DNA from 2 places in the Streptomyces sp. NPDC018693 genome. Region 2 is predicted to be linked to the other one. Evidence: riboswitches for the same ligand, from Rfam matches in the RefSeq annotation. Region 2 holds a riboswitch; the other holds the start of a gene.
The links. A riboswitch is a leader RNA that binds a small molecule or an ion and turns the genes downstream of it on or off. The one in region 2 is predicted to bind ZMP and ZTP.
Positions count from the first base shown of each region.

Region 1: it holds a riboswitch for ZMP and ZTP, as region 2 does, so the genes downstream of both, ACH5AC_RS16450 (bifunctional 5,10-methylenetetrahydrofolate dehydrogenase/5,10-methenyltetrahydrofolate cyclohydrolase) here and ACH5AC_RS01010 (glycine hydroxymethyltransferase) in region 2, are expected to answer to the same signal.

Region 1 covers NZ_JBIRZZ010000005.1:299,517-305,353, forward strand. The annotation lists gene ACH5AC_RS16435 (YncE family protein) at 1-1,141, opposite strand, end outside; gene ACH5AC_RS16440 (TetR/AcrR family transcriptional regulator) at 1,332-1,982, shown strand; gene ACH5AC_RS16445 (glycosyltransferase) at 2,030-3,229, opposite strand; gene ACH5AC_RS16450 (bifunctional 5,10-methylenetetrahydrofolate dehydrogenase/5,10-methenyltetrahydrofolate cyclohydrolase) at 3,316-4,164, opposite strand; ZMP/ZTP riboswitch at 4,188-4,273, opposite strand; gene ACH5AC_RS16455 (nuclear transport factor 2 family protein) at 4,345-4,707, opposite strand; gene ACH5AC_RS16460 (MFS transporter) at 4,988-5,837, opposite strand, start outside.
Region 2 covers NZ_JBIRZZ010000001.1:203,610-209,446, reverse strand. The annotation lists gene ACH5AC_RS01025 (hypothetical protein) at 1-134, shown strand, start outside; gene ACH5AC_RS01020 (hypothetical protein) at 314-1,042, shown strand; gene ACH5AC_RS01015 (hypothetical protein) at 1,096-1,863, shown strand; gene ACH5AC_RS01010 (glycine hydroxymethyltransferase) at 1,912-3,360, opposite strand; ZMP/ZTP riboswitch at 3,404-3,493, opposite strand; gene ACH5AC_RS01005 (glutathionylspermidine synthase family protein) at 3,557-4,741, opposite strand; gene ACH5AC_RS01000 (hypothetical protein) at 4,757-5,095, opposite strand; gene ACH5AC_RS00995 (PLP-dependent aminotransferase family protein) at 5,242-5,837, opposite strand, start outside.

The sequences.
Region 1 (5,837 bases), on a different contig from region 2:
CCTGGTCGGTGCCGCTCTCGGAGACCACACAGCTCCTGCCGTCGCCGCTGACCGTGGCCCAGTACGGCTTGGACGCGGTGACCAGCGGGCCCTCCTGGAGGGTGCCGCGGTCGACGATCGTCGCGTAGTCGTCCATCGTGCCCGCGACGCACAGCTTGCTGCCGTCGGGGCTCATCGACAGGCCGTGGTGGCGGGAGTCGTTGACCATCGTGGTGCGGTCGTCGTTGGTCGCCGGGTTCTTCGGCAGCGTCTTCGTCCGGGTGATCCGGTCCGTGGCGAGGTCGTACTCGAAGAAGCCGTTGAAGAACGACACCTGGAAGTACAGCTTGGACTCGTCCGGTGAGAACACGGCCGGGCGCACGGCGTCCGAATAGTCCTTCAGCCCGATCGCGTCCAGGCGCTGCCGCATGTCGATCACCTTGACCTGCTGGTACGTGGTCGCGTCGACGACGGTGATGCGCCGGTCGCCCTTCGTCCAGTCCAGCCAGGGCGCGTCGGTCGCCGTGTTCACGTCGCCGATCGACATGTTGTAGATGTACTTGCCGTCCTGGGTGAAGATGTTCTCGTGCGGCTTGTCGCCGGTGGCGAACCTGCCCAGCTCCTTGCCCGTGTCGATGTCCAGCACATGCACGGTGTTCGACAGCGAGGCCGAGACGGCGACCCGCTTGCCGTCGGGCGAGACCGCCATGTGGTCGGAGCGGTAACCGGACACCGGGAAGCGCCAGTTGATGGCCCCGGTGGCCAGGTCGATCGACACGACGTCGGCGAAGCTCGGCCGGGACACCACCATCGACGTGCCGTCCGGCGTGGAGTACATGTCGTCGACGAACTGGTCGTGGCCCTCGCCGACGCTGTTGCGGATCGCCATGAAGTAGATCCACCTGATCGGGTTCGCGTTGATCTCCGCCATCCGCGCGTCCTTGTCGGGGATGACATTGATCCGGCCGATCCTCGCGAAGTCACCGGTGGACCTGAGGACATCGGCGGTGCCGTCCCAGTTGTTGCCGACGAACATCACCTCACGCAGGGCGGCGGCGTCGGGGGTGGCGGGGGCGGCGGTGGCCGAGGCGGCGGGGACGGCGGCGGTCAGCGCGAGGGCGGCGGCTGCGGAGCGCAGGTGCCTGGATCTGAAGGCAGGCATGCGTGCTCCCTCCTCTGAGGGGTGGTGCCATGGGATGGCAAGTGGGGGCAGGGCGTACGGCTCTCCGGAACTGAACACGGCTGCATTCAGAAGGACTTACTGGAAAGTAAGGAAGGGGTGGCCTTCGCCACAAGACTTGGACACGACAAAATTGAGCGGTGGACCATCCGGTGGGTACCGAGGAGGGTGAGTGGCGGGCAGGCTGAAGGCCCCGACCGGCCGTTACGCCGGGAAGACCGCCGCGGAGCGGCAGGCCGAACGGCGCCGGAGATTTCTCGACGCGGCACTCCAGTCGTTCGGCGACACCCCCGGCTACCGCGGAACCACCGTCGCGGCGCTCAGCGAGGCGGCCGGGCTGTCGACACGGCAGTTCTACGAGGAGTTCCGCACCCTTGAGGATGTACTCGCCGCGCTGCATCTGCAGGTCAACGAGTGGGCCGAGGAGGCGGTGCTGACCGCGTTCGCGGCGACGCGGGCGCTGCCGCTGGCCGAGCGGGTCACAGCGATCTTCCATGCCTATGCCGGGAGTGTGACCGCCGATCCCCGGCGGATCAGGATCACCTTCGTCGAGATCATCGGGGTGAGTGCGCGGCTGGAGCAGCAGCGACTGGCCCGGCGGGCGCGGTGGGTCGAGCTGATCTGCGCGGAGGCGGCTGTGGCGGTGGCCCGGGGGGAGGCGGCCCCCCGGGACTATCGGCTGGCGGCGACAGCCTTTATCGGCAGCGTCAACGGGCTGCTGCATGACTGGAGTGCGGGGTGGGTCGATGCGACGTTGGACGAGGTTGTGGAGGAGCTGGTTCGTCAGTTGTTGGGGATATTGCGGCCGGAGGGGTGGCGATAGGTGGGTGGGCGGGTGCGGGTTTGTCGCGGCTGTTCGCGCAGTTCTCCCTAGGTGAGCCGACCGACTGCTTCCACGACGTGCCCCACGCCGTTCTCCCCGCGTACGCGCTCGCCCAGCTTCTCCGCTCGCCGGCGGAACCGTGGCTCGCGTGTTGCTCGTACGAGGATCTCGGTCAGGGTGTCCGTGGTCAGACGGCGCAGGGGGAGTGCTCTGGGAGCCACCCCCAGTCTCACCAGCCGTTCCGCCCAGAAGCCCTCGTCGAACTGGATCGGGACCGGGATGGCCGGTACGCCTGCTCGTAGGCCCGCCGCTGTCGTGCCGGCGCCGCAGTGGTGGACGACGGCGGCCGTCTCGGGGAAGAGGAGGGCGTGGGGGACCTCGTCGACGGTGAGCATGTCGTCGCCGTGTGCGGCGAGGTCGGCCCAGCCGCGCTGGATCACGCCGCGCAGGCCGGCCCGTCGCAGGGCCCGCACGACCTGGGTGCTGAGCCCCGCCGGATCGGGCACGGTCGCGCTGCCCAGCCCCACGTACACCGGGGGTGGGCCCGCTGCGAGAAACTCCCGCAGTTCGGGCGGGAGCCGGGTGTCGCGGTCGTACGGCCACCAGTAGCCGGTGACGGCGAGGTCGGCCGGCCAGTCGCGGGGGCGGGGGACGACCGAGGGGCTGAAGCCGTGCAGGACCGGGGCGGGAGCGCGCTGGTCGCCGGTCACCCCGAGGCGGGCCCGGACCTGTGGCAGGACGGGGGCGAAGACCCGTTCCACGGCCCACTCCACGCCCCGCCCGGCGAGCCGGTTGCCGAGGGCGCCGTAGGAACCGCCGCCGAGCATCGGGGGCGCGAACTCGCGGGTCGGGGCGATCGGCTGGAGGGCCAGCTCGAGGCGTGGCAGGCCCAGTCCGTCGGCGACGGTGTGCCCGAGCGGTGCCACGGAGGCGGCCAGGAGCAGCAGATCGCTCACGCGGGCGGCGGCCTCCAGGTCGTCGGCCATCCGTCCGACGAGCGAGCGGGCCATGGACACCACCCGCAGCAGCTTGCCCGCACCGGTGCCGCTGCGGTGCAGGCCCCGCCCGCGCGCGGACTCCAGTTCCTCGCGCGGATCGACCGGCAGAGGGTGGAAGGCCATGCCCGAGCCGGCCACCAGCGGCTCGAAACGGGCATGGGTGACCAGGGTGACCTCGTGGCCCGCGTGCACGAGGCCATGGCCCAGCCCGGTGAAGGGGGCGACATCGCCCCGGGATCCCGCCGTCATGATCGCCACTCGCACAGCCACCAGTATGGGCCGAGCGGGCCGGATCCGGGGCGAACCACCCTGCGAAAGCGGCCAGTTGGACGCGGTCAGCCGAGGAGCTGCCGGGCGGCCGCCGTCACCGTCTGCTCCAGCAGCGTGGCGATGGTCATGGGGCCGACACCGCCCGGCACCGGAGTGATCAGCGACGCCCGCTCGACGGCCGAGTCGAAGTCGACGTCACCGACGTTGCCCGGGTTGTAGCCCGCGTCGATCACCACCGCGCCCGGCTTGACGTCCCGGCCCTCGATCAGCCGGGGCCGGCCCACGGCGGCGACCACGATGTCCGCCTCCCGCACGGCCGCCGACAGGTCGGCGGTGCGGGAGTGGCAGTACGTCACGGTGGCGTCCCGGGCGAGCAGCAGCATGCCGGCCGGCTTGCCGAGGATGGCGCTGCGGCCCACGACCACCGCCCGCTTGCCGGCCGGGTCGACGTCGTACTCGTCGAGCAGCCGCATGATGCCGCCCGGAGTGCACGACACGAATCCGGGCAGGCCGAAACTCATCGTCGCGAAGGACGCGAAGGTGACCCCGTCGACGTCCTTCTCCGGCGCGATCGCCTCGAACGCGGCCCGCTCGTCGATGTGGTCGCCCATCGGGTGCTGCAGCAGGATGCCGTGCACGGTCGGGTCCGAGGACAGCGCGCGCAGCGTGTCCACCAGTTCCTCGGTGGTCGTCGCGGCCGGCAGCGCCACATGGCGCGAGCCGATGCCGGCCTTGCGGCAGCGGTTCTGCTTCATCTTCACGTAGGTGACGGACGCGGGGTCCTCGCCCACCAGCACCGTCGCCAGACACGGCGTCGTACCGGTGCGGACCGCGAGATCGGCGGCCTTCTTCGCGGTCTCCTCGACGATGCGGCGGGCGAGCGCGGTGCCGTCCATGAGCCGGGCCTGCGACATGATCCACTCCTGGGCTGATCGGTTCTCCTCGCCCAGGCGCACGGCATCAGGTGTCTGCTCGGCCGCTCCCCGGTGGTGCTCCACCTCAGCGCCAGTCACGGCCCTCGAACAGGGTAGCGGCACGGCAAGGGCCCAGGTCACCGGGGACGGCCCGGACCCGATGCCGCACCTCGGGCCGGGTCACTCGTCCCAAGCCTGGATCATGACCTGCTCGGTGATCTTGCCGTCCCGCAGGGTGATCATCGACTCGGAGAGCACCCGGACGCCGTCCGCGTACTCGCAGGACTCGCTGTAGGCGGCCCGATCGCCCTGGATCACGCACCCCTCCATCTTGTGCGTCATGTCACGGCTGTAGACGTCGTCGAGCATCTCGGCTATCTGGCCGCGGCCGTGCAGGACCTTGGGATGGCTCGGCTGGGTGTTGCGGTCGATGATGCGCAGCTCCGCGTCGTCCGCGTAGAGCGACAGCAGGTTGTTGCCGGTGTTCCCCTCCACTGCCCGGCGCAGGGTCTCGGTGTCGAAGGTGGAGCTCGCAGTGCCCATGGTGACCTCCTCGGAGGGCCGCGTACCGATCGGAGAACATGCCGCGAGACCCTCATCTCCGAGCGTCCCCCGCCCCACCGGGCTCGGCAAGCCGTGGGCCGCGGGTGCGACCGGCGGGTGAGCGGCGACATCCCCGCCGAGCTGCCGCCGGTGTCCCGTCAGCTGACCGAGCTGACCGAGCTGACCGAGCTGAACAAGGTGGACGAGCTGCACGCCCGGCACCTGGTCCGCGAGGTCCGCCGGATCCTGTGGGCAGGGAGCCGCTCGAAGGGTGTGCCTGTCACTGCACGCCCACGCGGGACAGCCGGGGCAGGCCGAGGGTGGCCGTCGAGGCGGCGAGCACTGCCGCCGCGCACGGCACCGCGTAGCCCGCCGAGGCTCCCGCAGCGTCGACCATCCACCCGGACAAGGCGTAGCCCAGCGCCACCCCGACGGAGAGGCCCGAAACGATCCAGGTGATGCACTCGGTGAGCCGGGCGGCCGGCACCAGGCGGTTCACCAGCTCCATCGTGGTGATCAGGGTCGGCGCGAGGGACATGCCCGCCACGAAGAGCATCCCCGCCAGCACCGCGAGCCCCGGCGCGAACAACAGCGGCACGGTCGTCACCGCCATCGCCCAGACGCTGGCCGGCAACCGCCGCGTGATCGTCCCCCGCGGCCCGATGGCACCGAAGACCGCGCCCGCCAGGCCCGAGCCGAGCGCGTACACGCCCAGCAGCAGGCCGGAGACCGCCTTGTGGTGGTGCGCGTCGGCGAACGCCACCGTCACGACATCCACCGAACCGAAGGACGCGCCCACCGACGTCGCCGTCAAGGTCAGCACGCCGAGTCCCCGGATGCGCAGCGCCCAGCCGCGGACGCGCTGCCGCTCGGCGCGCACCGGCGGTTCCGTGCGCCGCTGGGCGGCGAACAGCAGGACGCCGACGGCGAGCAGGACCGCGGCCGTCAGTGGTCCGGCCTCGGCCGGTCCCTCGGCCGACAGGGTGATCGCCAACGCCGGGCCGACGACGTAGACCACCTCGTCGAGCACCGACTCCATCGAGTACGCGGTGTGCAACAGCCGCGGTGACGCCCGGTGGATCTCCGCCCAGCGGGCCCTGACGAGAGCGCCCATGCTGGGCATGCAGCCC
Region 2 (5,837 bases):
TCGAGCGTGAGGAGCGGACGGCCGGACCGACCCTGCTGTGGGAGCAGGGGGACGGCACCGCCTCCGTGACGCTGCGGCTGGAGGGTGTCACGTCGCGGGCGCGGGCGGTCGAGATAGCGATGTCGCTGCGCTAGCGCCTCGCACCCGGCACCCGGCAGAGGCGAGACGTTCCGAAAACTCCTCGCGGGGAGTGGGAACCCGGTCGGGTCGGGCGGTGTACCAGGAGTGACAGACGGCTCGCGGGCGAGCGGGCCGCAGGGGATCGCCGGGCTTGGGGGTTCGTATGCGTGGATGGCGTGGTCGTTTCCGTCGAGTGGCGGGCGCGGCAGGGGCGTTGGCGGCCGTGTCGGCGCTGGTGATGTGGGGCGCGGCACCCGCCTCGGCGGGCGGCCCGACGAGTGTGCTCCTGGTCGCTCCGGGCAGCTCGGAGGCAACCGGTCTGTACTACGCCGACGAGCGGTACAAGGAGCTGGAGGGCCTGATCGACTCGACCCGCTCGGGCACCGCCCGGACACCGGATGCGGCCGACCTCACCCACGCCCGCCAGATCAATGTCACGTGGATGATCCACGACATAACGCCCTACCGACTGGACCAGGTCTTCCCGGTACTCGGCGGAGAGGACGTGTGGATCCGCACCTCCGATCTGCCCGACTCGGTCAGCGGCTACTGGCATCGCGCCCCCGCTCCGACCCAACTGCGCGCGCTGCTCACGGAGTTGGGCGTGATGGGCCCGGTGTCGGACGAGGGCTCCGGTGGTGCTGGTCGCGACCTGCTGGAAGGCGACACGGCGGAGACGGGCGCCGGGAGCACGGCGGAGACGGGTGCCGGGGGGACGCCGGAGTCCGCGTCGGCGGCCGCCGCCCCCGCGCCCAGGGGCTCCGGCGCCTCGCCGGACGCGGGCACCAACTGGTGGTGGACCCTGCCCGGCGCGGCGGCCGGCGGGGCCCTGGCCCTCGCCCTGCGCCCGCCGATCGCCCGGCGGTGGGCGGACCGGGCGCAGGCGGAGCCGGGACCGAGGCAGGAACTGCTGGACGTGTGAGGGCCGACGAAGGCGGCCGTGACTGGGAGGGGAGCGGATGTGAGGGGGACCGGATGGACACACATGGGGGCGAGACCGGCGCACTGGAGAAGGGGCGGGCACCCGTGAGGGGGAAACGGCGGGCGTCGATGCCGCCGTGGGCGGTCCTGGCCACGGTGCTGGCGATCGGCTCGGCTCTGTTCGGACTGCCGGTGAGCCAGGCGGCGGCCGCACAGGTGAGTGATGAGCAGGAGCTGGGCATCCCCGACGTGGCGATCGTGACCAGGAGCGACACCGGCCGGACCACGGCCCTGCGATCGGGCAACTCGCTGTTCGCCCTGGTCTGGCAGCTGTTACAGCCGACGTACAGGGGAACCACGCGAGTGTCGCAGGCGTGGGACGAGGGCAGCTATCCGGCGGTGCGGGCCACCGTGGTGTGGGCGCTGACCGGTGTGGGGGGCGGGCCGGGGACCGGGGGGCCTCCGGGTGGGCAGGCAGTCCTGGAGCAGCATGACCAGCTGTTCCTGGCCGACGACGGCACACCTTGGGTGCGCTCGGATGCCGCGCCGGATGTCGAGGACGGCGACATCCGCTGGCACCGGACATCGCGGGCGACGTTCGACCAGTTGGAGCGGTTGGGGCTGGTGGGTGCCCCGCCGCAGCGGCACCCCACCCCGAAGCCCGCCCCGGACCGGGCCGACGCCCTCCGCTGGGCCATACCCGGCCTGGCGCTGGGCACGGTCCTCGGGGCCGCCGGCACCGCCCTGATACGCCGTGCGGCGATCCTGCAGGACGCGGGACCGCCGCGCAGCGAACCACGGCAGGAGCTGATCGACCTCTGAGCGAACCGCGGAGGTTCGCCCAGGTCGGGGCTCGGACTATGTCGGGGCTCAGCCCAGGTCGATCTCCGGATACAGCGGGAAACCGGCGACGAGGTCGGTGGCCCGGTGGGAGATCTCGTCGGCGACCTTCGCGTCGAGGACGTGGGCGGCCTTGGAGGGGGTGCCCTTGGCGGTGGTGCCGGGCTCGGTGGTGGTGAGGACGCGGTCGATCAGACCGGCCACCTCGTCCATCTCGGCGGTCCCCAGGCCGCGCGTCGTCAGCGCGGGCGTGCCGATGCGGATGCCGGAGGTGTACCAGGCTCCGTTGGGGTCGGCGGGGATGGAGTTGCGGTTGGTGACGATGCCGGACTCGAGGAGGGCGGCCTCGGCCTGGCGGCCGGTGAGGCCGTAGGAGGTGGCCACGTCGATCAGGTTGAGGTGGTTGTCCGTGCCGCCGGTCACCAGGGTGGCGCCGCGGCGCATGAGGCCCTCGGCGAGGGCGCGGGAGTTGTCGACGATGCGCTGGGCGTAGTCGCGGAAGGACTCCTGCCGCGCCTCCGCGAGGGCGACCGCCTTGGCGGCCATGACGTGCGGCAGCGGGCCGCCGAGGACCATCGGGCAACCGCGGTCGACCTGGTCCTTGAGGGAGTCGTCGCACAGGACCATGCCGCCGCGCGGGCCGCGCAGCGACTTGTGGGTGGTGGTGGTGATGATCTGCGCGTGCGGCACGGGGTCGAAGTCACCGGTGAGCACCTTGCCCGCCACCAGGCCGGCGAAGTGCGCCATGTCGACCATCAGCGTGGCGCCGACCTCGTCGGCGATCTCCCGCATGATGCGGAAGTTCACCAGGCGGGGGTAGGCGGAGTAGCCGGCGACGATGATCAGCGGCTTGAACTCGCGGGCCGAGGCGCGCAGCGCGTCGTAGTCGAGGAGTCCGGTCGCCGGGTCGGTGCCGTAGGAGCGCTGGTCGAACATCTTGCCGGAGATGTTCGGGCGGAAGCCATGGGTGAGGTGGCCGCCGGCGTCCAGGGACATGCCGAGCATGCGCTGGTTGCCGAAGGCGCGGCGCAGTTCGGCCCAGTCGGCCTCGGAGAGGTCGTTGACCTGGCGGACGCCCGCCTTCTCCAGTGCGGGGGCCTCGACGCGGGCGGCGAGGACGGCCCAGAAGGCGACGAGGTTGGCGTCGATGCCGGAGTGCGGCTGGACGTAGGCGTGGCGGGCGCCGAAGAGCTCGCGGGCGTGTTCGGCGGCGAGGGACTCGACGGTGTCGACGTTGCGGCAGCCGGCGTAGAAGCGGCGGCCGACGGTGCCCTCGGCGTACTTGTCGCTGAACCAGTTGCCCATGGCCAGGAGGGTGGCCGGGGAGGCGTAGTTCTCGGAGGCGATCAGCTTGAGCATCTCGCGCTGGTCGGTGACCTCCTGGCCGATGGCGTCGGCCACGCGCGGCTCGACGGCGCGGATCACGTCGAGGGCGGCACGGAAGGCGGTGGACTCGTTGGAGAGGGGTTGGTCGGACATGTCGTCGGCCTCCGGGTGGCGTAACAGGTGTCGGTCACGATGCACGGCTGGCCCAGGCGCACGGCACTTGTTCACTCATGGGCCGCTCCCCGATGGTCCGTCCCATCCCAGCGCGCCAGTCACGACCCGCCGCCAGCCTACCGGGGACCCAGGCCGCCCAGGGCTCCACGTCCACCATGCGAGCGACGCGCCGACCCTAGAGGATCACATGCGGAAGGAAGCGGGCGTACTCGTCGGTGACCAGTCCGGACGACTCCCGGATGCCGAGGCCGGCCGACTCGTTCTCGACGACCCAGGCGCCGAGGACGACGTGGTTGGCGTCGAAGGCGGGCAGGGGTGCCAGTTGCTGGTAGCAGCAGGGTTCGTCGCGGATGACGGGGTCGGCGCCGGGGTGGTGCACGGTCACGCCGGCGCCCTCGCGGCCCAGCAGCGGCTTGGCGACGTAGCCGCCGGTGGTGGCGAGGTCGCGGGGGCCGTCGAGGTGGGCGGGCAGGAGGTTCGGGTGGCCGGGGTACAGCTCCCAGAGGATCGCCAGCAGGGCCTTGTTGCTCAGCAGCATCTTCCAGGCGGGCTCGATCCACAGGGTGCTGCCGGTGCCGCCGCCGTTGTCGAGGGTGTCGAGGACGTGGCCGGCGAAGCGGTCCTCGGTCATCCACTCCCAGGGATAGAGCTTGAAGCAGCTGCGGATGAACCGGAGGTTGTTGTCGACGAAGCGGTCGGAGAGCGGGTCCCAGCCGATCTCCTCCATGGAGATCCAGTCGGTGTCGAGGCCGGCCTGTTCGGCGGTCTCCTTGAGGTAGGCGACTGTCATCAGGTCCTCGCCGAGTTCGTCGGCGGAGGAGTGCGCGAAGTGCAGCGGGCTGCCCGGCGGGAGCAGCGGTGCCTGTCGCTTCCAGGCGGCGACGAGGCGTTCGTGGAGGGAGTTCCACTGGTCGGCGCCAGGGAAGCGTTCCTCCATCCAGAACCACTGGGCGCTCGCCGCCTCGACCAGGGAGGTGGGCGTGTCGGCGTTGTACTCCAGCAGCTTGGCCGGGCCGGTGCCGTCGTAGCGCAGGTCGAAGCGGCCGTAGAGGGACGGGAGTTCGGCACGCCGGTGCCATGCCTCGGCGACCGCCGACGCGACGCGCGGGTCGGTGATGCCGAGGTCGGCGAAGCGGTCGGCGGTGACGACGTGGTCGGCGGCGGCGAGGCACATGCGGTGCAGTTCCTCGACGGTCTCCTCCAGCGCCTCGACCTCGTCGAGGGAGAAGACGTAGTACGCGCTCTCGTCCCAGTAGGGGCGCAGCTCGCCGTCCGGGTAGCGGGTGAGCGGGTAGATGACGCCCTGCTCCTCGACGGTCTGCTGCCAGCCGGGGCGCGGTGCGATGGTGCGGCGTTCCATGGGTGTGCCTCCGGCTCAGCCGCCGGAGCTGCCGGAGCCGCCGAAGCCGTCGCGGTCGATACCGCTGCCGCCGCTCGACGAGCCGCCGGAGCCCTTGCTGGGCTTGGTGAAGGAGCCGCCGTTGACCCAGCCGCTCTTCTTCTTACCGCCGTAGTACCAACTGGCGTTGGAGGTGGAGGACTTGCAGTTCTTGTCGGAGACGACCTTGTAGCCGCGCCCCAGTTGGTAGCTGTCGCGGTCGACGCAGCGCTTGTCCGCGTCGGACGAGCATGCCGTGAGGGCGGTCGCCAGCAGCCCCATCCCGCCGAGCACGACCGTGCCGGACCGCAACCGCCTGCGTGTCTGTTCCGCCATGTCCCCGTCTCCCCGTTGTCCCCGTTGGCTGTGCATATGTTTCTGATGGTTCTTGTGGTGCCCGTGGTTCCCGTGCGTTGTCCGGCGGACAGCCTAGAGATCGGCCGGAAACAGTCCACAGGCACCCCCGTCCCCGCCAGGATCGGTCACGGCAGGACGCGGCACAACGCTTCCAGCGCCCCGGGCCATCCCCGGTCCGACGGCACCCCGTACCCCACCACCAGGGCGTCCACCGGCTCGGTCGTGGCGGCCGCGTGGCGGAAACGGGAGAGGCCCATCAGGGCCAGCCCCTGCCAGGCGGCCGCGCGGACCACCGACTCCTCGGTGCCGGGCGGGAGTCGGAGCACGGCGTGCAGCCCCGCCGCGATACCGGTGACCCGGACGTCGGGTGCCTGGGCGGCGACGGCCTCGACGAGGGCGTCACGGCGACGCCGGTACCGCAGCCGGGAGGCGCGCACATGACGGTCGTAGGCGCCGGAGGTGAGGAACTCGGCGAGGGTGAGCTGGTCGAGGACCCCGGTGGACATGCCGCCGCCGAGCCGGGTGACCGCGGGCGTGAGGGAGGGCGGCAGCACCAGCCAGCCCAGCCGGAGACCGGGGGCGAGGGACTTGCTGGCGGTGCCGAGGTGGACGACGTGGTCGGGGTCGAGGTCCTGGAGCGCGCCGACGGGCTGACGGTCGTAGCGGAACTCCCCGTCGTAGTCGTCCTCCAGGACCAGCCCGCCGGTGCGGCGCGCCCAGT